Regions from separate parts of the Naumannella cuiyingiana genome, predicted to be linked through region 1. Evidence: riboswitches for the same ligand, from Rfam matches in the RefSeq annotation. Region 1 holds a riboswitch; the other holds the start of a gene.
The links. A riboswitch is a leader RNA that binds a small molecule or an ion and turns the genes downstream of it on or off. The one in region 1 is predicted to bind cobalamin.
Positions count from the first base shown of each region.

Region 2: linked by a shared signal. The riboswitch ahead of metE (5-methyltetrahydropteroyltriglutamate--homocysteine S-methyltransferase) and the one ahead of GGQ54_RS06235 (prenyltransferase/squalene oxidase repeat-containing protein) in region 1 are both predicted to bind cobalamin.

Region 1 is NZ_JACBZS010000001.1:1,335,441-1,349,623, forward strand. It holds gene GGQ54_RS06195 (fructosamine kinase family protein) at 1-428, shown strand, start outside; gene GGQ54_RS06200 (NAD(P)/FAD-dependent oxidoreductase) at 433-1,815, opposite strand; gene GGQ54_RS06205 (M14 family metallopeptidase) at 1,948-4,077, shown strand; gene eat (ethanolamine permease) at 4,178-5,623, shown strand; gene GGQ54_RS06215 (ECF transporter S component) at 5,897-6,742, opposite strand; gene GGQ54_RS06220 (ATP-binding cassette domain-containing protein) at 6,739-8,313, opposite strand; gene GGQ54_RS06225 (CbiQ family ECF transporter T component) at 8,327-9,529, opposite strand; gene GGQ54_RS06230 (hypothetical protein) at 9,580-10,617, opposite strand; gene GGQ54_RS06235 (prenyltransferase/squalene oxidase repeat-containing protein) at 10,617-12,008, opposite strand; adenosylcobalamin-variant (AdoCbl-variant) riboswitch at 12,054-12,127, opposite strand; gene GGQ54_RS06240 (DUF1643 domain-containing protein) at 12,222-12,743, opposite strand; gene GGQ54_RS06245 (hypothetical protein) at 12,746-13,390, opposite strand; gene GGQ54_RS06250 (alpha/beta fold hydrolase) at 13,366-14,183, opposite strand, start outside.
Region 2 is NZ_JACBZS010000001.1:2,046,082-2,060,264, reverse strand. It holds gene GGQ54_RS09530 (MFS transporter) at 1-406, opposite strand, end outside; gene GGQ54_RS09525 (helix-turn-helix transcriptional regulator) at 550-1,449, shown strand; gene GGQ54_RS09520 (bile acid:sodium symporter family protein) at 1,389-2,369, opposite strand; gene recR (recombination mediator RecR) at 2,434-3,033, opposite strand; gene GGQ54_RS09510 (YbaB/EbfC family nucleoid-associated protein) at 3,119-3,496, opposite strand; gene GGQ54_RS09505 (DNA polymerase III subunit gamma and tau) at 3,604-5,637, opposite strand; gene GGQ54_RS09500 (metallophosphoesterase family protein) at 5,957-7,450, opposite strand; RNA gene ffs (signal recognition particle sRNA small type) at 7,574-7,669, opposite strand; gene GGQ54_RS09490 (DUF418 domain-containing protein) at 7,678-8,928, opposite strand; tRNA gene GGQ54_RS09485 (tRNA-Ser) at 9,070-9,157, shown strand; gene metE (5-methyltetrahydropteroyltriglutamate--homocysteine S-methyltransferase) at 9,212-11,497, opposite strand; cobalamin riboswitch at 11,650-11,790, opposite strand; gene GGQ54_RS09475 (hypothetical protein) at 12,135-12,287, shown strand; gene GGQ54_RS09470 (siderophore-interacting protein) at 12,508-13,383, opposite strand; gene GGQ54_RS09465 (helicase HerA-like domain-containing protein) at 13,455-14,183, opposite strand, start outside.

The DNA.
Region 1 (14,183 bases):
AGCAGCGGGTGCTGCCCTATGCCCGGCAGGCCCGCGACGCCGGGGCGCTCGCGGCCGGCGAGCTCGCGATCATCGAGGCGGTGGCGCAGCGGTTGGCCGCGGGCGATCTCGACGACGAGGCGCCACCGGCGCGCCTGCACGGGGACCTGTGGTCGGGCAATGTGATCAGCACCGACGCGGGCATGATCATGATCGACCCGGCCGCCCAGGGCGGACACCGGCTGCTGGATCTGGCGATGTTGGACCTGTTCGGCTTCTCCCACCTCGACCGGGTGTTCGCCGCCTATGCCGAGGCCTCGGCATACCTGCCCGACAACTGGCGACAACTGATCGGGCTGCACCAGGTGCACCATCTGCTGGTGCACGCGGTGCTGTTCGGGGGCGGCTACGGGGCCAGCGCGGCGCGCGCCGCACGCCCCTACCGGTGAGGGCTCAGCGCTGCGGCTGGCCGCGCCGGTGACGACGCTCCTCGGCGGCGGCCAGCTCGGCCTGCCGCTCGCGCTCCTCCCGCTGCGCGACGATGGCCTCCTCCGACGGCGGGTCCTTGACATCGCCGACGATGGCGGTGCTCGAACGCGGCCAGAACAGATAGCGGGCGCCCAGGTTGATCATGGACTGCAGCCGGTTCCGGTTGCCGAGCAGGAAGAACAGGTGCACCCCGACCCAGAGCAGCCAGGCCGGCAGCCCCTTGATCTTCATCCCGTTGGGGAACTGGGCCACGGCCGAGGCGCGGCCGATGGTCGCCATCTCGCCCTTGTTCCGGTAGTGGAAGGTCGCCGGCTGCTCGCCCCGCACGATGCGCTGGAGCTGGCCGCCGAGGAAGGCGCCCATCTGCATGGCCGGTTGGGCGAGCTGCGGAAGCGGGTCGTTGTTGATCACCGCGCAGTCGCCAATGGCGAAGATCCGGTCCTCACCCTCGACCAGCAGCGTCGGCTCGACCATGATGCGGCTGCCCTTGCCCATCGGCAGGCCCCAGGCGGCGACCGTGTCGTAGCCCGCGATGCCGGCGGCCCAGATCACCAGATCGGCCGGCAGCTCGGTGCCGTCCTTGAGGTCGACATGGTCGGCGTGCACCTCGCTGATCGCGGTGTTCAGCCGGACGTCCACCCCACGGTCCTGCAACTGCTTCAGCGTGTACTTCTGCAGCGACTCGTCGAACGGCGTCAGCAGTTGCGGCGCCATCTCGACGAGGATCACGTTGACCTGTTCGATGCTCAGCTCGGGATAGATCACCGGGATGCTGGCCCGCATCTCGGCCAGGGTGCCGGCCATCTCGACGCCGGTGGCCCCGCCCCCGACGACGATGATGTTGAAGCTCTGCCGGCCGCCGCTGTCGGCCAGATCCTCCATGCCGCCGAAGATCATGTCGCGGACCTCGATGGCCGAGGTGCGGGTGTACATGGAGCGGCTGTACTGCGCGGCCCCGGGAATGCCGAAGTGGTTGGTGGTGACACCGGTGGCGATCACCAGGTAGTCGTAGTCGATCGGCGGGCCGTCGTCGACGTGGACGCGGCGGGCCGCCTTGTCGATCCCGGTGACCTGCGCCCGGCGTACCGCCGGATGACCCTTCTGGCGCGCGGCGAACAGCCGCAGCGAATAGGTGATGTCGCCCGGGTTCAGGCCGCCGGTGGCGAGTTGGTAGAGCAGCGGCAGGAATGTCGTGTAGGGATGCCGGTCGATGATCGTGACGTGGAACCCCGACTTCGCCAGCTCGTGTGCCGCCGAGACACCACCGAATCCACCACCGACGATGACGACCTTGGGTGCGTCATGCGTTGTCTTCGCGGGTTTCACACCTCCAGTCTTGCCATTCACCGGTCCGGGGGGAAGACCTCGGAGCGAATTAGTGAAAAGAAGCACAAACTCGGCCTCGGGCGTACCGACGTTCGCCCGACGGGTTCGACCAAAGGTCGGACAAATCCGGCGGCACGGCCTAGGTTGTGACCCATGACACATCGCCGTCGCTGGTGCGCGGGCATCGCGCTCGCGCTCGCCTCTGCCCTGACCATCACCCTCGCCCCCCAACCCGCCTCCGCCGAGGACCCGCCGGTCGAACAGCTCGTCCGGATCCGGGTCGACTCGACAGACCTGCTCCGCGAGCTCGAACAGGGCGGGCTCGACATCACCCACGACGTCGGGCAGGGGCCCGGCGCGACGTTCGAGGCGACCGTGGTCACCGACCCCGCCGGCCTGGAGCGACTGAGGACCGAGGACGGCGTGGAGGTGCTCGGAACGCTCGACGGTCCGACCAGGGAGGAGGCCCGCGCCCAGCTCAAGGGGAATGCCGAGCCGCTGACCGGACGGCAGAAGGACGCGCTCAAGCCCGCGCCGTCACGCGCGAACAAGCCCGGCCGCGGCCGGCCGCCAGTGGTCTCGCCGGACGGCACGCTGACGGTGCTGCGCGCCGACACCTGGACGACCGGCGGGCAGCGGATGGTCTCGTTGGAGGTACGCAGCGAGGCCGGCCGGGACGATCGGCTCAGCGTGACCGCCGACACCGGCCAGTCGCTGACGATGAGCGCATTCGTCGACCAGGGCACATACCTCTACCACCGGCAGTCCCAGCCCGTGCCGCTGACCGGTGACGCCGGTTCGGTGACGGTACGCTCCGGCGCCGACGGGAGCGAGGTCACCGCGCCGCTGGACTCCTGGCTGTCGAGCGGAGTGACCGACTTTCCCGACGGGTTCCGGTGGGGGTTCACCGACGACGGCTATGTCGACTCCGAGCAGACCGACGCGCTGATCGAGAAGCTGGCCGCCGACAATCCCGATGTCGCCGAGGTGGTCGAGTTGCCCAACGAGACCGTCGGCTACGGAGCGCCCGGCGGCGCCCTGGCCGCGCCGGCGAGCTACCCGCGCGAGGGCAAGACCGTGAAGGCGCTGCGGATCGGCCGGGTGCGTGACGGGTCGAAGACGGGTGTCCTGCTCTATGCCCAGGAACACGCGCGCGAGTGGGTGACCTCGCTGGTCGCGCTGGAGACCGCGCAGCGGCTGCTGGCCAACGACGGCACCGACCCGCTGACCACCTCGATGATCGACGACCTGGACATCTTCATCGTGCCGCAGGTGAATCCGGACGGCGTGGCCTACGCCCTCTACGACGACCTCTACCAGCGGTCCAACCGGAATCCGGCGTACTGCCCCGGCGCGGGCACCAACCTCGGCGTCGACCTGAACCGGAACTTCCGGGTCGGCTCGGTGCACGAGGGCTTCGTCGGCGCCTCGGCACGCTGCCCGTCGTCGACCTATGCCGGGCCGGAGCCGCTGTCGGAATCGGAGTCGAAGAACACGGCCTGGCTCGTCGAGCAGCACCCCAACATCAAGTTCGCGATGAACACGCACTCCTTCGGCGGCTACTTCATGTGGTCGCCGGGCGCCTACGACGCGCAGCGCAATCCGCTGCCGCGACCGAGCCTGGCCACCGAGCAGTACTTCTTCGCGTCCTCGGAGACGATTCTGAGCCGGGTGCGGGAGTACCGCGACACGGTCGTGTGGCCCGGGCGTACCGGTCCGATCAGCGATGTGCTGTACTCGGCGGCCGGCAACTCCGGCGACGATCTGTTCTACGGCGGCGATGCCGAGGACAACACGCCGCACGTCTATGCGTGGAACTTCGAGGTCGGCCTGCCGCGATGGGATGCGGCATCGCAGCGCTGGGTGGACACCGGCGCCTTCTGGCCGGAGTTCGCCGACGAGGGCTTCGGCCAGGCGATGGAGTTCGCCAACGGGTGGTACGGGATCCTCGAGGTCGCGCAGGCGTACGCCAACGACACCACCGACCCGACCTCGAAGGCGAATGTCGATGGACGCGGCAGCTACTCCGGGCCCGTGGACGTGCTCTGGGAGACCAGCGAGCCCGCGACGATCTACTACACGACGGACGGATCGCGCCCGACCTGGGACTCCCCGACCGTGCAGCAGGACGGGATCCGCGGCGGCGCCCTGCCGATCCGGCTGACCAAGGATCGCACCGTGCTGCAGTGGTTCGCCGTCGATCAGAAGGGCAATGTCGAGGGCAACTACGACCCCGATCGCGGCCGCGGCGCCCCGCAGCGCGAGGTGATCAAGATTCGGTGATTGTTGGGCCAAGTGGTTGACGCCCCCCGCGAACTGGCGAAGACTGACGCCCAAGCGCGAAAGGTCTGACTCCAGACCTTTATCCGGGGTGGAGGTCACCATGGCCGGCAAGGACACCAACAAGCACATCGACTACGCCGCGACCGGCGAGGACTACCTGCAGCGACGCCAACTCAGGCGCGGCGCCGCCGGCTGGGTACTCCTCGCCGGGCTCGGGGTCGCCTACGTCATCTCGGGCGACTTCTCCGGCTGGAACCTGGGTCTCGCCCAGGGCGGTTGGGGCGGACTGTTGATCGCGTTCTTGTTGATGGGACTGATGTACACCTGCATGGTGTTCGGGTTGGCCGAGATGTCGTCGGCCATCCCGGCCACCGGTGCCGGCTACGGATTCGCCCGGCGGGCCCTCGGCCCGCTGGGCGGATTCGCGACCGGGATGGCGGTGCTGATCGAGTACGCCGTCGCGCCGGCCGCCATCGCGACCTTCATCGGCGGCTACATCGAGGCGCTCGGGCTGTTCGGGTTGACCAACTCCTGGCCGATCTACCTCGCCGCGTACGTGATCTTCATCGGTATCCACCTGTGGGGCGTCGGCGAGGCCCTGAAGGTGATCTTCGGGATCACCGTGATCGCGGTGGTGGCCCTGATCGTGACCGCCATCGGTCTGGTCGGGGGCTTCGACGCCGCGAACCTGTTCGACATCGTGCCCGACGGCAGCGCCGGATCGAGCGCCTTCCTTCCGTTCGGGATCACCGGGGCCGTGGCGGCGCTCGTCTACGGCATCTGGTTCTTCCTGGCGATCGAGGGCGTACCGCTGGCGGCCGAGGAGACCGCGGACCCCCGGCGGGACATGCCGCGCGGGATCATCGTCGGGATGGTGATCCTGCTGGTCTTCGGTGCGCTGATGCTGGTGCTCGTGCCGGGCGCCGCAGGGTCCGCGGCGATGGGCGTCTCGGACAGCCCGCTGCCGGAGGCGTTGCGCGCCGTCTACGGGGAGAACAGCGCGCTGGCGAACTTCGTCAACTATGCGGGCCTGGCCGGGCTGATCGCCAGCTTCTTCTCGATCATCTTTGCCTACTCGCGGCAGTTGTTCGCGCTGTCGAGGGCCGGCTATCTGCCGCGCTGGCTGTCGCTGACCGGGAAGCGGCGTACCCCATGGGTGGCGCTGATCGTGCCCGGCACGATCGGCTTCATCCTGGCCGCTGCCACCCAGGACGGCGGCTTGTTGATCAACATCGCGGTGTTCGGGGCCACCGTGTCCTATGTGTTGTTGAACCTCAGCCACATCGTGTTGCGCCGTCGCGAACCGAACCTGGAGCGCGGCTACCGGGCCCCGGGCGGGGTGATCACCACCGGGATCGCGCTGGTGCTGGCCGCGGTCGCGGTCGTCGGCACCTTCTTCGTCGACATCACCGCGGCCGCGATCACCGCGGCGGTCTTCCTGATCGCGATCGCCTACTACTGGTTCTACAGCCGGCACCGGCTGGTGGCAACCGCCCCCGAGGAGGAGTTCGCCGCCATCGAGCAGGCCGAGTCCGAGCTGAACTGACCCGGCTGCCGACGGTTCGGACCGCGACAGGAGTCGCTATCGCGTCGGCTCTGAACCGGGCGACCGGCTGGCAAACCGCACCGTTCCGACTCTGGACGCCATCGGCCGACCGCAGGATGCCGTGGCGCCGCGGGTCGCCATCGGGCCGCTGTCGCCAAGCGTCAGGAAAGTGCGCTCCGACCCGCAGATGTGCCGGGGCCGCGGTGCCGCGTACCGAATCGCCGCGAGAGGTCACTTTCGCACCCGAACGCGCCCGGAGTCTCCCGGGCGCGGTCACTGGGACCGATTGGCCCTCCGGAGGACGGCGAGCATGGCGGGGCCCAGGATCAGCAGCGCGATGGTGTTGGTGATCGCGCGGCCCGTGTCCCAGCCGCCGGTCGACGTGACCAGCGAGAACAGCACGAAGCTGCGCAGGTTCTCCAGCAGGGGAGCCCCGGCGCGATAGTCCAGCGCCCCGTCGGCGCCGCCGAAACCCTCCACCGAGATCCCGGTGATGAACGGCCAGAACCACAGGTTCATCAACAATCCGAACAGGTACGCCGAGACGATGCCGTAGCCGATCAGCATCGCCAGCTCCGCCCTGCCGCGCACGCGCCGCGGCAACAACCCCGCGCCCAGCCCGATCCAGGCCGAGCACATCATCTGGAACGGCAGCCACGGCCCCACCCCGCCGGTGAGCAGCGCGGAGGCGAACAGCGACGTGCAGCCGAGCAGATACCCGAACCCCGGCCCGAACACCCGGCCGGCCAGGATCAGCAGGAAGAACACCGATTCCACCCCGGCGGTGCCGGCGCCCAGCGTCGGGCGGATCGCGGCATTCAGGGCGGACAGCACGCCGAGCATCGCCAGCGAGCGCGAGTCCATCCCGCCCTCGGTGAGCTGGGCGAGCACGAGCAGGACGATGATCGGCAACAACGCGGAGAAGATGAACGGCGCGTCGCCGGAATGCTGCCCGGGCTCCGGGGTGACCGGGATCCACAGCGGCCAGCCGAACATCGCCAGCCCGAGCACGGTCGCGACACCGATGATGATCATCGACCAGGGCCCGAGGCGCACGCCGATCCGGGGCTGGCCGACCTCGATCACCGGCAGCGCCGCTTGATCCGATCGCCCGGTCACGGCAGCGCCTCCGTGACCTCGTCGGCGGTCAGGTACGCCAACGGCGCGAACACCTTGGCGACCTGCGTGGCGAGCAGCGGCGAGCCGGCCAGCACCGCGCGCGGCGTACCGTCGGAGACGATCTCCCCCTCCGCCGCCACCACCACCCGATCGCAGGTCAGCGCGACGAACTCGACATCATGGGTGGCGATCACCACCGCCTTGCCGCGCGCGGCGAGATCGCGGACCAGTCCGGTCAGCACCGCCTTCGCCTCGTAGTCCAGCCCGCGCGTGGGCTCGTCCAGCAGCACCAGCGGCGCGTCCCGGGCGAGCTGCAGCGCGAGCACGAGCGCCAGCTTCTGCCCCTCCGAGAGGTCCCTCGGGTGCGCCTGCGGGTCGACCTCCCCCACCAGCCGCCGCAGCGTCGACGCGGTCGCCCCGGGCGCGAGCCCGGCCTGTGCGTCCGCCTCGGCACACTCGGCGGCGACCGTCTCCAGATAGAGCAGGTCGGTCGGCGTCTGGGGAACCAGCGCGATCGCGCCGTGCCGGGCGGCCGCTCCGGCGACCCGCACGCTGCCTGCATCGCGCTGCCCCGCCCCGTGCACGGCCCACAGCAGGGACGACTTGCCCGAGCCGTTGCGGCCCATCAGGGCGAGCACCTGGCCGGTGGGCACCGCCAGGTCCACCCCGCGCACCGCGACCGTTCCCCCGTAGCGGACCGTGATCCCGCGCGCATCCAGACCCGGCCCGCGGCTCGTCGGGTCCGGGGCGGCCGCCGGAGGGGGCAGGGTACGCCGCAGCCCGGCGGCGGCGCGCCGGCCGTCGCGGATGTTCAGCGGCAGCGGCTGCCATCCCAGCCGGCGGCCGAGATCGACCAGCGGGGGCACGATCGGCGCGTCGGCCATGATCACCCGCGGATCGTCGTGGCGTACCGTTCCGTCCGGCAGCACCTGGATGATCGAATCCGCATGCTCGATCACCCGCTCCATCCGATGCTCGGCCATGATCACCGTGGTACCGAGGTCGTGGACCAGCCGCTGCAGCAGCGCGATCACCTCCTCGGCGACGATCGGGTCGAGCGCCGAGGTCGGCTCGTCGAGCAGCAGCACGGGCGGCCGGGCGGTGAGCACGCTGCCGATCGCCACCCGCTGCTGCTGCCCGCCGGACAGGGTACGCAGGGCGCGAGCGCGCAGGTCCGCGATGCCCAACAGGTCAAGGGTTTCCTCGACCCGCGCGCGCATGGTCGCCGCCGGTAGGCCGAGCTGTTCCATCGTGTAGGCGAGTTCCTCCTCGACCGTGTCGGTGACGAAGCCGGCCAGCGGGTCCTGGCCCACCCAGCCGACCCGGTCGGCCAGCTCGCGCGGGGCGAACTCGGTGGTGTCGACGCCGTCGATCGTGATCCGCCCGACCCGGCGGCCGCCGGTGAACCGGGGCACCAGGTTGTTGATCGAGCCGAGCAGGGTGGACTTCCCGCTACCGGTACGCCCGATCGCCAGCACCAGCTCGCCCTCGGGGATGGTCAGGTCGACGCCGCTCAGCACGTCGGCATCCGCGCCCGCATAGCGGACGGTCAGCCCCTCGACCGTGATCACCAGACACCTCCGCTCACGACAGGCCCCCCAGCTCCGCTCGGTGCCGGTCGGCCTCGCCGACGCCGAGGGCCGGCGGCGGCGTGATCACCGCGGGCAGCAGCGCGATCGCAAAGCCGACCAGCAGCAGCGGCGTGACGACGGGCCACTCGTCGACGGTCGGGATCAATACGGCGGCATCGGCCGACTCCCAGACGATGCTGAACACCACGAACGGCGCCAGCCCGCAGGCGACGACGAGTGTCTCGGCCACGCCCCAGCCGTCGGGGCGGTAGCGAGTGCGGCGTACCGTGCGGCCCGCGAAGCGGAAGCCGAGCACCCCGCACAGGGCGCCGGCGGCCAGGAACGGTACGCCGGCAGGCAGCGCGAGCGGGCCGATCCGCAACTGGTCCATGAATCCCGACAGCGTCGCGTAGGCGCCGATCGACAACAAGATCATCGCGGCCAGGATCAGGACCGCCGAGCGCACCCGATCGGCCACCCGGCCGCCACCGGTACGCCCGTAGCCGCGCGCATCCATCGATGACGCGAGCTGCAAGGAGCGGTCCAGCGCATCGGTCACCACGGGGACCACGATCGCCCGCACGAACCGGTAGCGCCGGACGAAGCCACGGCCGGGCGCGCTGACCCCGGTGCGTAGCGCTCGGGCCCGGCGTACCCGCAGCACCGAGTCCGCGAGCTGGGCGAAGACGGTCACGGAGACGACCAGGATCGCGCCGATCTCGTACAGGGCGCCGGGCACCTGGGCGAGCAGACGCTTCGGGTTGGCGAGCGAGTTCGCGGCGCCGACGCAGACCACGATGCAGGCCAGCCGGAGGCCGTCGTAGAGCCCGTAGAGCAGGGATTCCGCGCTGACGGCGCCGAGCAGCCGGAACCCGCCGACCCAGTACGGCAGCGGCACCTCCGGCAGCCGGAACAAGATCGTCTCGCCGTCGCCGCCGCCGAAGATCACCCGGTAGAACAGCCGCATGATCACGATGAACGCGCCGAGCAGCAGGTAGAAGCGGAACGACCGCGACCACGGGCCGTCACCGCGGCGGGCGGCGACGACGACGGCGGCGACGGCCATCAGCAGCAGCGTGAGCAGCGGATTGATCGTCAGGCTGGCGGCAGCGGCGAGTGCGATGGCGTACGCCCACCAGGCCGCGGGATTCAGCGATCGCGGCAGCCAGTAGCGCACCCACGCCGCCCGCGGCGAGGGCCCCGGCCTGGTGTGCACTCCGCCGCCTTCCGGTCGCTTGAGGTCCGATCCGGCAGCATAGCCGCCGCTCAGGGGCCGAACCTGCGCCACAACATGATGCCGCCGCCGACGGCACCCACGCCGGCGACCGCGCCGATTCCGGCAATGGTGCCGACCGGTACGCCGCCGACAACCGTGGCGGTCGGCAGCCGCCGGGCGCCGTCGGCGCTTCCCCGGGCCGGGTCGGTGCGGGTCTCGACCGCGGCCGGCGACGGGGTGGGCGTGCCGGCGGGTGTCGGTGTCTGGCTGGGTGTCGGGGTCCGGCTGGGTGTCGGGCCGGACGTCGGGGTCGGGGTGCGGGCGCCGGTCGGGCTCGGCCGGGGGGACCGGCCCGGGGACGAGCCGCGATGCGGGCTGGGTGCCGCGGTCGTGCGCCGCTCGGGCCGGGCTTTCGGCGTACCCTCGCCGGAATCCTCGCGCCGGCCGCGCTCGCCCTCGGCGACCTCGGGCTGCTGAGCGCGCGGGTCGTTGCCCCGCGGTGCGGGCTCGGTGCGCGGCGCCTGCTTCTCGCTGTTCGGCCGCCGCGGGCTCACCCGCGGCCGCGGGTTGGTCTCGGCGGTTGCGTTCAACGAGAACGACCAGCCCTCGAAGCCGCCGACGATGGCCTGTCGGTTCTTCACCCCCCACTGCGAGTAGGTCCACGACCCGCCGTTGGTGGCATGCCAGTAGGACCAGTACGCCTTCGCGGGCGGGGTGTCGATGCACCGCTCCCGGTAGCCCGGGTTGCCCGTGACGGCGAGCTGCTCGGTGGCCGAGGGCCGCCCGGCGATCCGACAGATGAACTGGTCGCCCCAGCGGCGCACACCCTCGATGTCCAGGCCGGCCCGCCGGAGCGCGTCCAGTCCGGTGCCGGAGCCGAAGTTCGGCGCGCAGCGGACGATCGTCTGACCGCCGAGGGCCTGGAAGTCGACCACCACCGTGACGCCCTTGGCGTCCTTGCAGTAGCCGGCATAGCCGGCCGCCCGGGCTCGCTGCGGGGCGAGCCAGGCGGCCGCGCCGGTGATCAACAGCGCCAGTACGGCGGCCGCGGCCAGCACCCGGCTCGCGCCGCCTCCCGTGCCGCGCATCAGTGTCGCCGCAGCAGGCGGGCGCCGGCACCGACGGCGAGCAGACCCGCGGTGAGCAGGCCGATGATGGCCGGAGCGCCGGTATCGGCCAGCGGTCCGGCGCCGGGCGAGGGCGGCGGGGTCGCGGTGTCCGGGTTCGGCGCTGCCGGAGCGCTGGCGGTCGCGTCCGAAGTGGGCGAGACGGTCGGCGGGGCGCCGATGCTCGGCGTCGCGGACGCGCTCGAGGACGGCGGGACGGTCGGGGACGCCGAGACGGTCGAGGACGCCGAGGCAGTCGGGGACGGCGACGTGCTCGGGGACGGCGAGGCGCTCGGCGAGGCAGTGCTCGGCTGAGGCGTCGGCGCGGGCCCGCGTCCGAGCTCGGTCAGGGAGACCGGGACGAACGCGAAGATCGCCTGAGCGCTCGCGCGGCGCCACTGGTCGTTTCCGTCGGCGCCCCCCGCGGCAAAGGACTCGGCGTTGTAGGCGATGGCACCGGCATCGCTGCCGGTGTCGAGCTGCAGGCCGGCGACCCACTCGCCGGCTGCGGCGGCGGCCTCGTCCTCGCCTGCGGTGGCCAGTGCGGCGGCGACCAGCCCGGTGCTGTTGGCATTCGCGCCCTCGGTGGAGACCCCGCCGCCGAAGGATCCGTCGTCGCGCTGCTCTGTGATCAGCCAGGCGACGGCTCGCGCCGCCGATGCCGTGGCGTCGTCACCGCCGGCGGCGTACAGCGCCATGATCGCCATCGCGGTCGCGTCGCGGTCGGGCTGCCCACCCGCGGCATCGCAGCCCCGGCCGTCGGGATCGGGGAAGATCACGAAGAAGCCGTCCGCGCACTGCTGGGTGATCAGGAAGTCGACGGCCTCGCCGGGCAGGGCGTCCTCCTCGGCCAGGCCCATCACGATCAGGCTCTGGGCGAAGGTGTTCGCGGCACCACCGGTACGCTCACCGGACTCCAGCGTCGAGGCGACCTGACCGTCCGGTCCGATGGCGTCGGTGGCCAACCCGACCAGGTCCAGGCCGCCGAAGTCGGCCGGATCGCGACCGACCGACTGGGCGGCGACGATCAGCTTGCCGACCGATCCGGACGCGTAGTAGCCCTCGATGCCGAAGCTGGTGTAGTCCGACGCATTCGCCTCGACGGCGTCGGCGACCTCCGTGACGCGGTCGGCGTCCGCGCCGGCGGCGATCAGCGCCCACAGCGTGTCCACGGTGAGGCCCCAGTCGGTGAACGAAGGATCGAACGACGAGCCCATCCGCCCGTCGTCGAGCTGCCCGTAGAGCCAGTCCGCCGCGGCCGTGGCCTCGGCCTGCCGGGCGACGGGTGCGGCCTGTGCCGCCGGCGCGACAAGCGCGCCCAGGGTGAGTGCCCCGGCGGCCGTGACGGCGCCAAGGGTCGACAGAATCTTCATTTTTCCTCGTATCTGCTGTCCGCGACAGATCGTCGAAGGTGGCACCCGTCAGGTGGCGATCCGGCTCTACGGTTGCGGGACAGCGCCGGAATCTCACCGGCTTCCCCTGGGCCTGACGGGCTTGGGTTCAGTTGTGGCTCGCGCCGCGCGCAGCATATACCCCGACCGTCGTGACCAGCGGCGCAGATCGATCAGCGACCTGCTCCTGCTGCGTCACCCGCCCTGGTCTGGCGTGGGCGGCAGCCATCGCGTCAGCCGGGTATCCGCGCGGACATACAACGGGTGCCGCGGCTGGCCCGATTTCGTCAGTCCCAGCGCGTCGAGCCGCCCAGCGAAGGCCACCACCTCGCTGACTCGGCCGGGACGCCCGTGCGCGCCCCACGCTGCTACCACCGGACTGCCGGCTCGCACGGCGACGCCGAGCACATCGCGAAGGTGATCATCGTTCTCGGGGCCGACGGGATCGTCGGCCCGCCACAGGTCCGCCGGCTTGGTGGCTCGGTACGCGTACAGGTTGACCACGACGAGACCGCCCAGACCCCACGTCCTGGCGAATCTCATGCAGCGCCGGATCGTCGGATCGTCCTCCTTCGCGTCCGCGGTCGACGGGTTGAGCAGGATGAATGTCGCGTCGGGCCGATCGACATCCCACACGCGAGTGAGTCGGTACCGGTAGCGCCCACACTCCGACAGCACGGCGCCGCTCGACCGTCCGTTGCACGAGATGTCTCCCACCGCTATCTCCTCCGTCGCCGCATCATGATCACAACAGCCGCGCAAGCCACCGCCGCGAGCGCGATCACCCCGACCAGCGTGGCGATGGGCGATCCCGGCGTCTCGCGCGGCTCGGCCGGCGAGGCATCCGACCCCTGATCGGGATCCGCGCCGGGCGGCGCCGGGGCGGCGTTCAGCGCGAACGACCAGCCCTCGGTCGAGCCGGGAGCCACGGTACGCCGGTCCGCCCCGAGCTGGGAGAACTGCCAGGCGCCGCCGGCCTCGGCGTACCACGACGACCAGTGCGCCGCCTCGGGCGGGGTGTTCGTGCAGGTCTCGCGGTAGCCCGCCCGTCCGCCCACCGTCAGCCGTTGATCAACTCCGGGCCGGCCGTCGATCCGGCAGACGAAGGAATCGCCCCAGTCGGGCACGCCGGTGATCTCGAAGCCCGCGTCGCGCAGCGCCGCAAGGCCGGACTGCCCGCCGGCGTCCGGGGCGCACCGGGTGATCACGTCGCCGCCCAACGCGGTGAAATCGACGACCACGCTGACCCCGTCGGGTTCTCGGCACGCACCCGGATATCCGCCCTCGGCGCGGGCCACCCCGGGCGCGATCAGCCACATGATCAGCGCAGCGAGGATGATCAGTGCGCGGCGACTTCGGCCCACTCGTCCCGCGCAACTTCCGGCGCCGGCTGGGCCGGGGCATAGGCACCGCACCAGCGGGTGATCTGGGCGAAGGTGCGCTCGCGCACCGGCGCCGCCGACAGCAACAGGTCGTGCATCCCGTCGGCGATCCGGGCAACGGTGACCAGCGGGCCGAGCCGCACCGCCCGCGAGGCGATCTGGCGGACGTCGAGCACGATGTCGGACCGCATCATCTCCTCGTCCCAGCTCCGCCGGAAGAGGGTACGCCCGGCCGCCAGCACCAGCACCGGGCAGCCGATCCCGAGCCCCCGGGCGACCCGCTGGTGACCGTTCAGCACGGCCTGCAGCCAGCCCGCCCGGACCAGCGAGATCTCGCCGCCCTTCAGCGTCAGGTCATAGTCCCACTCGCCGTCATGATCAAGGTGGGTCGCCCGGCGGTGGAATCCGGGATCGGGCAGCGGCAGCGGGGTGGTCGGCCGCAGCGTGCTCAGCGACTGCACCATCGGCGGGCCGAGCGTACGGATCGTCTGGCTGCCCTGCAGGTCCAGCCACGGCGAGTTCAGCACGAGCGCGACGAGCGTACCGTTCTCGATCATGGAACGCCGCTCGGCGGCATACAGCGACGCGATCAGCCCGCCCGTCGAGTGACCCATCAGGAGCAGCCGCGGATACTCGCTGGCGATCACCTCGCAGGCGCGATCGAGCTCGACGAAGTACTCGGTCAGGTCGGTGGTGAACCCGAACAACTGCCCCTCGCGATAGCTGCGGCCGTAGCGGCGCAGGTCGATCGCGTGGAAGGCGTACCCGTGACGGG
Region 2 (14,183 bases), 710 kb from region 1:
GCACCCGCGCGACGCCGTTGGTCGACACCTGGATGATGCTGAGCAGTTGCGGCAGGTACAGGGCGACCGTCGCGCCGAGCAGGATGCGCAGCCCGATCAACGTCCACGGCCCGGGGGCGAGGCCCGCCAGGATCGCCACCAGCAGTGTCGCGGCGTACCCGATGATCACCAGCCGGCGCCGCCCGTAGCGGTCGCCGAGTCGCCCCGCCGGGATCACGAAGACCGCGAGCGCCGTGGCGTACCCGCCCATGATCAGTTTCAGTTGACCGGGATCGGCGCCCAGCTCCGCGGCCAGTTGGGGGAGGGCGACGTTCATCGAGCTGAACACATAGGTCGAGGAGAAGATGCCGATCAGGATCGCCGCGATCCCCCACGGGCGCAGCCCGTCGCCGCTACTGATCCTCACCCGCCGATTGTCCACCCGCTCCGTCACACCCTGTTCGGTCATGTATTCGAGCATCCTCCCGGCGGTATCCAGTTACCAGACGGCGTTCATCCTGGTATTGAGACCACCAGACTCGACCCCGCGCCGGAAGGCAGGATGGGCCCATGCCCACGCTGACGCGCCATCACGAGCTCGGATCGTTCCTGCGCAGCCGCCGCGAACGGCTGCAGCCGACCGATGTGAAGCTACCGGCGGGTGGGCGGCGGCGCACGCCGGGGCTGCGCCGGGAGGAGGTCGCGCAGCTCGCCGGGGTGGGCGTGACCTGGTACACGTGGCTGGAGCAGGGGCGCGACATCAATCCCTCGGCTCAGGTGCTCGGCGCGATCGCGCAGTCGCTGCTGCTGAATCCGGACGAGACCCGGCATCTGTTCACCCTGGCCGGGATTCCGGCCCCGCCGGCCTCGCAGTTGTCCGAGACCATCACCGCCGAGCATCTCGCGCTGCTGGACCAGTTGCTGCCGTTTCCCGCGTGCTTCCAGACCGCGCGCTTCGACGTGCTCGCCTACAACCGCAGCTACCGGTTCCTGATCGGCGACTTCGCCGCGTCGGGCGAGTCGAACTGCCTCGTGCACTGTTTCCTGGATCCCGAATGGGCGGCCGCCTACGGTGCAGAGATTCACCAGGTACGCCGCCGCGTCGCGAGCCGACTGCGCTCCAGCCAGGCCAAGCACCTGGAGGACCCGCTCTGGCAGGAACTGATCGGCCGGCTCGGCCGGGAGTCCGCCGAGTTCCGCGAGCTGTGGTCGTTGCGCGATGTGATGCGCAACGGACCGCACACCAAGACCATCGATCACCCGCGGGCGGGCGTGCTGCGGCTGAAGTTCGGTGGGATGTGGCTCGACGGCGCGCCCGGCGTCCGGTTCACCCCGATGACGCCGGCCGACGGGCCGAGCGCGACGGCGCTGGCCCGCTTCGACGAGTGGTACGCCGAGGAGCCGCGGGTCTACGTGCCCGCCGCGGACTTCGCCGGCTCCGGATCCCCGGTCGGCCGCCGCGACCAGTAGGCGGCGAGCGCCGAGCCGGACAGGTTGTGCCAGACGGAGAAGATCGCGCCGGGCAGGGCCGCGATCGGGTTGAAGTGCTGCGCGGCCAGGGTGACGGCGAGGCCGGAGTTCTGCAGGCCCACCTCGATCGCGACGGTACGCCGGGCCGCCACATCCAGGCCGGTGATCTTGGCCGCGCCGTAGCCCAGCAGGTAGCCGAGCAGGTTGTGCACGATCACCGCGATCAGCACCACGCCGGCCACGGTGAGGATCCGCGACGCCGAGCCGGCGACGATGATCAGCACCGCGGTCGCGATGCCGAGCACCGAGATCAGCGGCAGGATCGGGGCGATCGCGTCGACCACCCCCGGTAGCAGCCGGCGCAGCACCAGGCCGAGCAGCACCGGCACGAGCACGACCTGGACGATCGAGATCAGCAGCGCGGGCGCATTGACCGGGAGATAGCTGCCGCCGAGCAGCAGCACCAGCAGCGGGGTCAGGATCGGGGCGAGCAGCGTGGAGAACGTGGTCATCGCGACCGACAGCGCGACATCGCCCTTGGCGAGGTAGGTGATCACGTTGGACGCCGTTCCGCCCGGGCAGCAGCCGACCAGGATGACGCCGATCGCCAGCATCGGATCGAGCCGCAGCACCACCGTGATCAACCAGGCGACGCCGGGCATGATCACATACTGGGCGACCACCCCGACGGCGAGCGCCCAGGGGCGCTTGGCGACGATGGCGAAATCGGAGCCGCGCAAGGTCATGCCCATGCCGAGCATGATCAGCGCGAGCAGCCACGGGATGGCCGGCGACCAGCCGGAGAAGGTGGCCGGCGAGGCCAGGCCGATGCCGGCGGCGATCAGCACGATCACCGGGGTCAGCGTGGCCGACCAGCGGCCGATCGTCTTCAGGGTCGAGGTCTCACCACGTCGTGCCATCAGTCCTCCCAGGGCGTCCCGGGTGACTCTAGTGGGAATTTCCCGACCGGCGGGCGGCTACCGATCAGACCTCGACGTAGCGGCGGCCCTCGAAGGCCCGCCCGAGGGTGACCTCGTCGGCGTACTCCAGATCGCCGCCCACGGGAAGCCCGCTGGCCAGTCGGGCGACCTGCACGCCCATCGGCAGCAGCAGCCGGCTGAGATAGCTGGCGGTGGCCTCGCCCTCGAGATTCGGGTCGGTGGCGAGGATGACCTCGGTGACGGTGCCGTCGGCGAGGCGCTGGCAGAGCTCGCGGACGTGCAGGTCGCCGGGGCCGATGCCGTCGATCGGCGAGATCGCGCCGCCGAGCACGTGGTAGGTGCCGCGGAACTCCCGGGTCCGCTCGATCGCGACGACGTCCTTGGACTCCTCGACCACGCAGATCACCGTGCGGTCGCGCTTCGGATCACGGCAGACCCGGCAACGCTCGCCCTCGGCGACGTTGAAGCAGACCTCGCAGTAGCGGACGCTGCTGCGCACCTTGTTCAGGGTGTCGGCCAGCCGGGCGATGTCGTCGGGGTCGGCGGCGAGGATATGGAAGGCGATCCGCTGGGCGCTCTTCGGCCCGACGCCGGGCAGCCGCCCGAGCTCGTCGATCAGGTCCTGAACGGGTCCCTCGTACAACGCAGTGCCTCCCTTCGCCGCCGGCTCAGCCTAGCCGCGGCGACCAACACTGCCGGTACGCCGCGCGCGACCCGGACTGGCGGGCTCAGCCGGGCAGGCCGGGCAGGCCGCCACCGAACGGCCCGCCGCCGGCTGGTCCGCCGCCGGCGGGGCCCCCGCCGAGACCGCCGGCCACCGGGCCGAGCTTCTCCTCGGCAAGCTGCTGGGTCTTGGCCTGCGCGTCGCGATAGGCGGCGATGATCAGGTCGCCGAGCGACTCGGTGTCCTCGGGATCGGCGGCCTCGGGCTTGATGTCGATCGCGGTCATCTCTCCGGTGCCGGTCAGGGTGACGGTGACGAGATCGCCACCCGCGGACCCGGTGACCTCGGCGCTCGCCAGCTCCTCCTGCGCCTGCGCGAGCTGTTGTTGCATCGCCTGGGCCTGGGCCAGCAGGCCCTGCATGTCTGCGCCTTCTCCGAACATCTCAGTCCTCTCGGATCGGGAACCTTGTCGGCGTCCCCGGGTGTGCGTACCGGGCCAGCGTAGCCAGCGCCCGGCGCGTTCTCGCGGGAACGCATCGGGTACGCCGGTCAGCGCTCGACGGGCTCCTCCGCGATCAGCTCGGCGCCGAGGTGCTTGGACAACAGCTCGCTGTGCGAGGCGCCCGCGTCCTCGACCGGATCGGATTCGCCCGGCTCGGGCTCCTCCTCGGGCTGGTCGGCCGACGCTACGCCGCCCGCGCGGGTGGGGCGGATCCGCTCCCGGGCCGCGGCGGAGCGATCGCTGGTCGGCGGGGCGGCTCGCCAGGGGTCGTCGTCGGGCGGCGGGGGCTCGCCCTGGGGCGGCGGGCCCTGCCAACCGCCGCCGGGCGGGGCGCTGGACTCGCGGGCGGAGGGTTGCCGCGGGGGCGGGGCCTGGTCGGCCGACGGCGCCGGCCGCTCGGGCGGGGCCGGCCGCGATGCGGGGCGCGACGCGCCGCCCTTGGCCGGGGCCGCGGACGAGTCGACCATGGTGGTGATCCGCAGGTCGACGCCGAGCGCGGCGACCAGCGCCTCCCGGAGCACGTCCTCGCCGCGGCCGCGCCCGAAGCTCTCCCGGGCGCCGGCATTCGGCATCGCCAGGGTCAGGGTGCCGTCCAGCACCTCCGCCACCTGCGCGTTCTGGCTGACCAGGATCCAGGTGAACCGATGCAGGCGCTTGACCTCTTCGAGCACGTCCGGCCACAACCGGCGTACCTCCGCCGTGTTCAGCGCGCCCGGCTGTGCCGGTGGTGTCTCTTCGGCCGGGGGCGGCTCGGGGGTCTTCGCCGCGGGCGGTGCCGGGGTCTCGGCCGGGGGCTCCGCCGCGCGCGGCGCCGGGGCCTCGGCCGGGGGCGGTGACGCCTCGTTGACCCGGCCGGCGTCCTCGGTCGGCGGGGTCTCGACGGAGCCGGGCTCGGGCGCGCCGGCCGGACGGGCATTCTCGGCACCCGACGGCGCCGCGGTCTGCGGCTCGCTCCTGCGTCCCGCGTCCATCCCGATCCGGCGCTCCAGGCGGTCCAGGCGGGCATGCAGGCCGCGGTCGTCGACATCGGCCCCGGGGAGCAGGATCCGCGAGCACATCAGCTCCAGGTGCAGGCGCGGCGCGGTCGTCCCACGCATGTCGGTCAGTCCGCGGGCGATCACCTCGGCACCGCGGGTCAGCTCTCCCGGCCCGAGGGCGGCGGCCTGGGACCGCAGCCGCTCGGCCTGGTCGCCGGCGACATCGATCAGCCCGCTGGCCACCGCGTCGGGCACCTGCGCCACCACCAGCAGGTCGCGCAGCCGGCGGAGCAGGTCCTCGGCGAACCGGCGCGGGTCCTGGCCGACCTCGATGATCTTGTCCACCCCGGCGAAGACCGCCCCGCCGTCGCCGGCGGCGAAGGCGTCGACGATCTCGTCCAGGAGCGAATCCGGCGTGTACCCGAGCAGCGCGGTCGCCTGGGCGTACGAGACTCCGGAATCCTCCGCGCCGCCCAGAAGTTGATCAAGAACCGAGAGCGAGTCGCGCACGGATCCGGCGCCCGCGCGCACCACCAGCGGCAACACGGTGCTGTCGACGGCGATTCCCTCGGCCTCGCACAGCCTCGCCAGATAGGCGCTCAGCGTCTTGGGCGGCACCAGCCGGAACGGATAGTGATGGGTACGCGAACGGATCGTCCCGATCACCTTGTCCGGCTCGGTCGTGGCGAAGATGAACTTGACGTGCGGCGGCGGCTCCTCGACCAGCTTCAGCAAGGCATTGAAACCCGCCGTGGTGACCATGTGGGCCTCGTCGACGATGTAGATCTTGTAGCGGCTCTGCACCGGCGCGAAGAACGCCCGCTCGCGCAGGTCGCGGGCGTCGTCGACGCCGCCGTGGCTCGCCGCGTCGATCTCGATCACATCGATCGAGCCCGGCCCGCCGCGGGCCAGGTCCCGGCACGATCGACACACCCCGCACGGCTCCGGCGCGGGGCCCTTCTCGCAGTTCAGGGCGCGGGCGAGAATCCGGGCCGAGGTGGTCTTGCCGCAGCCGCGCGGCCCGGAGAACAGGTAGGCGTGGTTGACCCGGTTGTTGGCCAGCGCGCGCTGCAGCGGTGCGGTGACATGGTCCTGACCGATCACCTCGGCGAAGGTGTCCGGGCGATACCGCCGGTAGAGCGCGAGCGGCGCATCCGGCGGCGGTTCGCTCGCCTGCTGACCGGCGGCCGCCGGAGCGGGTGCCGCGGGCGCATCGCCCCAGAGCGCCTCCTCCTGCTCGAAGGGCGCCTGCTCGAAGGGCGCCTGTTCGAAGGACGCGGGCGGATCCTCGCCGAAACGGCCCTCGTCGAACTCGTCCTCGCTCACCCGGCAACCCTAGTCGGCGCCACCGACACCGACCACCGATCCGCCCGACCGGCCGGACCGGACGGGGGTACGCCGAGACGCACCCCCACCCGGCGCCTCAGCGCACCCGCAGCCGCGCCGTGCCGGTCGTGGCGGCACTGGCCTTGTCGCCGCCGTAGGCGACCTCGATCCCCAGCTCACCGCTGGCATCGTCGGGCACGGTGATCTCGAGATCCGCGCGGCCCTTGGCCAGGTCGATCCGAGTCTGCGGAACGCCGTCCACGAACACCACGACCCAGCCGGTCGCGTTGTTGCCGGCTCCGGTGATCAGGGAGCGCACGGTCACCTTGTCCCCCGGGCGGGCCTCGGGCCGGGCCAGCCGCACCTGGACGCCGACCTTGCCCGAACCGATCTCCTCGGGCAGCAGGAATGCCGGCATCGGCTGGTCGTTGGCGGTCAGGTCGATGCCGAACTCGCTCGCGAAGCGCACCTCGGACGTCCAGGAGGTGTCCCCGTCGTCCTCGGTGATGTCGAAGACGCGGCCGCCGCGCAGGCGGTTCCGGTCGGAGCCGGACAGGCCGTAGGTGCCGAAGCCGGTGCCCGGCGAGTAGCCGAGGCGTACCCCGTAGTAGTTGCCGAGGTAGCTGTTGACGTGATCATGGCCGACGAAGACGCCGTCCACGTCGCCGCGCTCCAGGATGGCGCTGAACAGGCCGGAGTTGAACGGGCCCGGGCACTCGTCCTCGTTGCGCTCGCCGACGATGCCGTGCCGCGACTTGCCGCGCGCGGCGGCGCCGGATCCGCGGGTGTCCACGCCGCCCCACCACATGAAGCGGTGCTCCCAGAGCGCGATGTGCTGGAAGAGCAGGCCGCGGAGCTTGCGGCCGAGCTCTTGCTCCACCCGCGTGGACTCGTCGCGGTACCAGGCCACCTGATCCATCCGGACCCAGTCCCAGGTCGGGTAGCCGGTGAAGTCCTGCCCGGCGATCCGACCCGGCGCGTAGCGGCCGGAATCGATCAACCAGATGCCGTACGCCGGTGCACCACCCTGACCGGATTCGATGATCAGATGCGTGTTCGAGGTACCGGTGAGGCCGTCGATGTTCGGGCCGTTCAGGTTGTAGTCATAGCTGCGGTAGAAGTCGAGCATCTCCGCCTCGTCGACACCGGATGCGCTGAAGGAGTCCTCGTCGTGGTTACCGAAGGTGACGGCCCAGGGAATCCGCCGGGACTCCATCGGCAGCACGACATTGTTCAAGGCCTGCTTGACCTGGTAGAGCGAGCGCGGGCCGCCGGTGATCACATCACCGTTGATCACCACGAAGTCGGGATGCTCATCGTCGATGATGCGCTCCATCGTCTGCACGGTGCGCTTGTCGGTCAGATGATCATCCTGGGTGTCGTTGAACTGGATGATCTTGAACTTGCCACCGGAGAACTGGAGCTTCTTGCCGGCACGAGTGGTCGAGGGACCGAGATCGACCGGTGCGGCCTCGGCCGGCGTGGCGCCGGCGATGGCGGCCGCGCCGAGGGCGCCGAGACCACCGGCGACGAGCAGGCCGCGGCGGCCGACGGTGAGCGGGGAACCGGGCGGGAGAATGTCATCGGACATGGGGGGCCTCCTTGGCAGGTGGGACGACGGCTGAAGCCATCGAACCTTTGACAGGGAAACTCCCGGCGACGACGGGGTTACATCCGCGCGGCCCCGGTCAGGCCGCGGCGGGAGGTCGGAAAAATAAGGGGCCCCCCGCGCACCCGACAGAGCTCACTGACCCTTGCTGCCTTCCGGCCCTGGGGGATTGGGCGAGGTGACGCCACACGGGGGACCTTCGGAGCAGTCTAGGCGCTCGGTGCGCCGGCTTCCACTCGGCGCCGCGGCCGATAGACGAGCCGCCGGAGCCCGACTTCGGCCGGGCCGCGCAGCCCGGCTCGCTCCGTCAGGTACGCCAGCCCCAGCGTGACCAGCCAGCCGGCGATGGCGACGAACGCCATCGACCAACTGGAGAGGCGCGCGCCGAGGCCGAGACCCCAGGCCGAGAGCAGCGGTGCGAACATGATCGACTGGGCGAGGTAGCCGCTGAGTGAGCGTCGGCCGAGCGCCACCATTGCCACGACGGGAGCGCCTGCGGGCCGGCGGCGCCGGGCGATCGCGTGGGCGGCCAGCCCGAACGCCGCGGCGTACCCGATTCCGGCGAAGACGCCCGTGTAGAACTGCGGCACGAAGTATGCCCAGCCATGCGCCACGCTCGGACCGCCGAGGTGCTCGGCCGCCGTCGCGGCGCCGCCGAGCCAGCCGACGCCGACCCCGATCACGGCGACCCGGCGCAGCAGCGGCAGGTGCCGCCCGGGCTCGTCCAGGATCCGGTGCCGGGAGGCGAGGATCCCGCACAGGAACGCGGTCGGGATCGACAACAACAAGAAGGCCATCATCGGGAGGGTGAACACATAGCCCGTGATCCGAGCGAGCGCCGAGCTGAGATAGTCCGGGTCGCTGATCCCGATCCGCGCCTCGGCCATCGGATTGCCCGGGGGCCCGGCCCCGGCCGGGGCGAATGCCCCACTGAGCAGCGACAGCACACTCATGATCGCGCCGAAGACGAACAAGATGATCAACCAGACCTTGATCGTGGCGTCCTTGCGCCCGAAGAACAGCGGCACCAGGACCAGGCCGACGAGGCCGTAGACGCCGATGATGTCGCCCGCCCAGAGCAGGAAGGCGTGCGCCGCGCCGATGACGATCATCCAGAGGTGGCGGACGCGCAGCAGGCGGCGGGCCTGCTTCGGCGGCGTGCCGGAGGCGGTCTGCCGGGCGTAGAGCTGGCCGATGCCGTAGGCGAACAGGAACGCGAACATCGGGTACGCCCGGCCGTCGGTCGTCGTGATGATCACCGCCTGGACGATCGAGTCCGCGACACTGCCCGGTGTCGGATGCATCTGGACAGCGCCCGGCCGCGTCGCGTACAGGAACCAGGGCGTGTTCGCCAGCGCGATCAGCAGCAGCATGGCCCCGCGCGCCAGGTCCGGCGCGAGCGCGCGCTCGGCGACGGGCGTCGAACGGGCGGGCCCCGCGGCGGTGGGCGGTCGGGACATCGGCTCTCTCCTGGGGCGGCGATCGGCTGGCTCTCTGCGATCCTGCCGTGCCGCGGGCTCATCGGCATCCGGGAAGGCCCGGGCTCGGCCGCCCCGCCTCGGGTTCGCGTCGGCCGGGCCGCCTCGGCTATCCTGCCCGGCGGAGGATTCGCCTAGTGGCCTATGGCGCTCGCTTGGAAAGCGGGTTGGGTTAACGCCCTCAGGGGTTCGAATCCCCTATCCTCCGCCAGACGCGGCCGATCCGCTCCCGCGGGGCCGCGGCCAACGCCTCGCGATGCCCCGGTCACCGCGCCCGGACCTCCCGGGCCGCCGCGACCAGATTCGTCAGCGCGCGGCGTACCTCCGCCTCGCCACGGGTCTTCAGCCCGCAATCCGGGTTCACCCACAACCGCTCGGCGGGCAGGACGTCCAACGCGCGGTGCAGCAGCGTGGTCATCTCGGTCGTCTCCGGTACGCGGGGCGAGTGGATGTCGTAGACGCCCGGCCCGACCGCCCGCCCGAAGCCCGAACCGGCCAGATCCCCGAGCACCTCCATGCCCGAGCGCGCCGCCTCGACGGAGGTCACGTCGGCATCGAGGCCGTCGATCGCCTCGATCACCTCGCCGAACTCCGAGTAACACAGATGGGTGTGGATCTGGGTCGCGTCGGCCACCCCGGAGGTCGCCAGCCGGAACGCCCCGACCGCCCAGTCGAGGTAGGCCGGCTGCTCGGACCGGCGCAGCGGCAACAGCTCGCGCAGTGCCGGCTCGTCGACCTGGATGATCACCGTGCCGGCGGCCTCCAGGTCCGCGCACTCCTCGCGGATCGCCACCGCGACCTGGTCGGCGACCTCGGCGAGGAGTTGATCATCGCGGACGAACGACCAGGCAAGGATCGTCACCGGGCCCGTCAGCATGCCCTTGACGGGCCGGTCGGTGAGCGACTGGGCGTACCCGATCCACTCCACCGTCATCGGTGCCGGCCGCGACACGTCGCCCCACAGGATCGGCGGTCGCACGCAACGGCTGCCGTAGGACTGCACCCAGCCGTTCGCCGTGATGGCGAAGCCGTCGAGCAGCTCGCCGAAGTACTGCACCATGTCGTTGCGCTCCGGTTCGCCGTGCACCAGCACGTCGAGCCCGAGCCCGGACTGCAGCTCGATCACCTCGGCGATGTGCCCGCGCATCACCCGGGCATAGGCGTCGTGATCGAGCCGCCCGGCGCGGTACTCGGCCCGCGCGCGCCGGATCTGCGGCGTCTGCGGGAAGGACCCGATCGTCGTGGTGGGCAGCGCGGGAAGGTCGAGCCGTTCGGCCTGGACGCGCGCGCGTTCGGCGGCATCGCTGCGTCCGGTGCGGCCCGCGCGGGCGGCGGCGACGCGCTCGCGCACCTCCGGGCGCCGGACCCGCGGATCGGCCGACCGGCGCTCCGCAGCGCGCCGGGCTTCGGCCAACCGGGGCGCGACCGCGTGCGGGCCGTCGGCCAGCGCCCGCGCGAGGGTTCCGACCTCGTCGATCTTCTCGGCGCCGAAGGCGAGCCACTCCCGCACGGCGGGGTCGAGCGCGTCCTCACCGTCGAGGCCGTAGGGCACGTGCAGCAGCGAACAGGAGGTGGAGACGGCGAGCGAGCCGGATCGTGCCGCCAGCTCGTGCAGCGTGGCGATGGCGGCATCCAGGTCCGTGCGCCAGACATTGCGGCCGTCGATCACGCCCGCCGCCACGGTCAACCCGGACAGATCGACACCATCGGGTACGCCGCCCGCGACCAGGTCCAGCCCGACCCCGTCGATGCCGCTCGCGGCAAGCGGCCCGAGCGCGGGACCGGGGTCGCCGAAATAGCTCTGGACCATGATCGCGGGACGGTCGGCAACGGCCGCGAGCCGGCGGTACGCGGCCGTGATCTCGTCGATCCTTCCCGCGCTCAGATCGGTCGCGAGGACCGGTTCGTCGAACTGCACCCAGGACGCGCCGGCGGCGGCCAGCTTGGGCAACAGCTCGGCATGGAGGTCGACCAGCTCTGCCAGGCGCGTCCACGGGTCGGCCGATCCCGGGGCGGGCTTGGCCAGCGACAGGAAGGTCGCCGGACCGATGATCACGGGACGCAGCGACACGCCGGACCGGTCCCCGGCGACGGTGCGCGCGAGTGCCAGATCGTCCAGCACCGCCTCGGGATGCAGCGCGAAATCGGTGTCGTCGGCGATCTCGGGCACCAGGTAGTGGTAGTTGGTGTCGAACCACTTGGTCATCTCCAGCGGCGCCAGCCGGTCAGTGCCCCGGGCGGCGGCGAAGTAGCGATCGCGATCATCATCGATCGCGGCGTACCGTCGCGGCAACGCCCCCAGCAGCGCCGCGGTGTCGAGCATCTGGTCGTAGTAGGAGAACGTGTTCGTGGGCAGCGCATCCACTCCGCCGTCCAGCAACCCGCGCCAGGCGGCGCGGCGCAGATCGCGGGAAACTCCGGCGAGCAGGTCGGCGTCGGCCTTGCCCGCCCAGTAGGCCTCCAGCGCCCGCTTCAGTTCGCGGCGCGGCCCGATCCGGGGCAGCCCGGCGACGGTCGCGCGAAAGGCGCCAATCTTGTGGTTGTCGGTCATCGATGTCTCCGGTCGTCGCTGTCATGCCGCCTCGTCGCGGGCGCACGCCAGCGGCGGCCGGCGCACGTCTCGGCAACGGCCGTTCTGGTCGGCGCACGCCCGGTCCACGAGGCGGTCGGCCGCCGGGTCGCTCGGGACCCGGCACGGCTGGCAGGTCTTCGGACTCACGGGCGTCCCTGCCATGGGCAGGATTCCTACTGGCCGTCGCTTCCCGGGCTCGCACCCAGTGCCGATGACGGCGGTCGTTCCCATTCACCGCTGCGGGACAGTCCCGGATTCCCACCGGGTTCCCTCTCGCGCCCGGACGGCTCGCACCGCCCGCGCACTGTCCCCGGCCGGCGCGCCGCCCGGAGAAACCAGTCGCACCTCGATGACAACACACCGATCGTCCGGGGTGCGGCATGATCACTCCGCGGACACCGAATAATCGATTGCCGCACCGGCTCCGACTGCGTAGCGTGATCGTCAGTCACCAACGGAAGGGAGGAAGACGATGATCAACAATACGACCGCCGGCGTCGCCGCCGTCTTCGCCTGTTCCGGGTCCTTGCGCTGACCTTCCCGTCGCGCCGCCCGGAACGATCACCCGGGCCCACGGGCCCAGCCGCCCGAAACGTCAACGCAGCAAGGACCTCTCATGCGACATCTCGATCCCCTGTCCCCCTATGCGGCGCTGAGCATCAGCGCCCAGCACGCCCTGGCCAAGAGCCAGTCCCAGCTCAGCCGCGAGGCGGCCCGTAGCTACGAGCGCCGCTCGGCACTGCGTCAGCGCCGCCGCCGCACCCGCTGAGCCGGTACGCCCGCGCGGCACGTCGGACACGACGCGTCGCGCGGGCGTACCCAGGTGATCATTCCGTCGTCGGCACCGTCCGCGGCTCCATGATCAGCCTGGCAAGCGCCTCACCCTGATCGATGCGAACACCGTCGCGCTGGACCTCAGCCCGAATCAGATCGATCCCGCGCCGATGATCAAGGTCATCATCGACGGTCCGCTGCGCGACTCCTGATCATCAACCGACCGCGACGACGCCGTCCTTCCAGTAGCCCATGAAGGACAACTGCTTGCGCGGCAGACCAAGTTCGTTGACGAGGCTGCGGCGCAGGCCCGTCACCCAGCCGGCCTCGCCGGCCAGCCAGGCGTACCGGTCCTCGTCGGCCGACGCCTCTTCCCAGATCAGCAGCCCGTCGCGCTCGCGGTCGGTCTCCTCGACACCCTCGCCCGGCACGCCGGAGGTACGCTGCCGCGCCCACTCGAGCACATGCGGGGTGGCGTCGTCGCCGACCCGCTCGCCGGTTCGGGCGACCCAGCGCACCTCGACGCCGTCCGGCGCCTCGACCGGCTGCGCGTCGTCGGCATGGGGCACCTCGATCACGGCCAGGCCGGTCGCCTCGGCCGGCAGCACCGACAAGATATTGCAGATCGCCGGCGCGGCGGTCTCGTCGCCGACGAGCAGCAGCTCACGCGCCCGCCCGGGCTGCCAGGCGACGCCCGAAGCGTCGTGGCCGGGCACCCGGGCGTCCGGCCCAACCAGTAACACCTGCTGACCCGGCGCGGCGGTCAGCGCGAAGCGCGACGCCGGCCCCGCGTCGCCGTGACAGGCGAAGTCGATGTCCACCTCGCCCGCCTCCGGGCGGACATCGCGCAGCGTGTAGGTGCGCATCGGTGGCCGACGCTCGTCCGGGAGCTCGCGCCACGCGGCGTACCAGTCGTCGGCGCCGGCCAGCGTCTCCGGATCGGTGCTGAAGATCAACTTCACTCGCTGGTCGAGCAGGGTGGCGCCGCAGAAAGCGAGCTCGGGGCCCGCCAGGGTCACCCGGACGAAGCTCGGGCTGATCCGCTGCGCGCGCAGCACCTCGGTGCGGAAGATCCGGTACGGCTTCGACATGGGCCTGCTTTCTCGCTGCGGGTGGGGCCGCAAGCGAGGTTAGGTGAGCCTAAGCAAAATGTCGAGTCGGGTCAGCGCCTCCGCGCATTACCGAAGATGCTGCGGAAGATCTCCCGCGCGGCGGTACGCCCGATCTGGCGGACCATCGTGTTCTTCGACAGCTGCTCCAACAGCCCCGGCTCCGCCTTCGTGTGGCGCTCGCGCGGCGGCTCCGGCGGCGCGTCCGGGCCGGGCGCCGGTGCCGGAGCAGCGGGCGGGGCCGCGGCCTGCGCGCCCGCGGTCAGCCGCGCGGCCAGCTTCTCCCGGGCGGACTCGCGATCGACGGCCTGGCCGTACTTCGCGAACTGCGGCGAACCCTGCACCGCGGCGCTCACGTCCTGCGCCGGCGCCGGCGCCATCAGCGACCGCGGCGCCAGCATCCGGGTCCACGCCACCGGGGTCGGCGCGCCGTCGGGGTCCATCACGGTGACCACGGCCTCGCCGATGCCGAGCGTCTGCAGCACCTCACCGAGGTCGTAGGAACTGGTCGGGAAGGTCGCGACCGTCTGCTTCAGCGCCTTCGCGTCGTTCGGCGTGTGCGCGCGCAACTGGTGCTGGACGCGCGAGCCGAGCTGGGCCAGCACGTCCTCGGGCACGTCCTTCGGCGTCTGGGTGACGAAGAACACGCCGACCCCCTTGGAGCGGATCAGGCGTACCGTCTGGCCGATCGCCTCCAGGAACGCCTTCGACGCATCCTTGAACAACAGGTGCGCCTCGTCGAAGAAGAACACCAGCTTCGGCTTGTCGGCGTCCCCGACCTC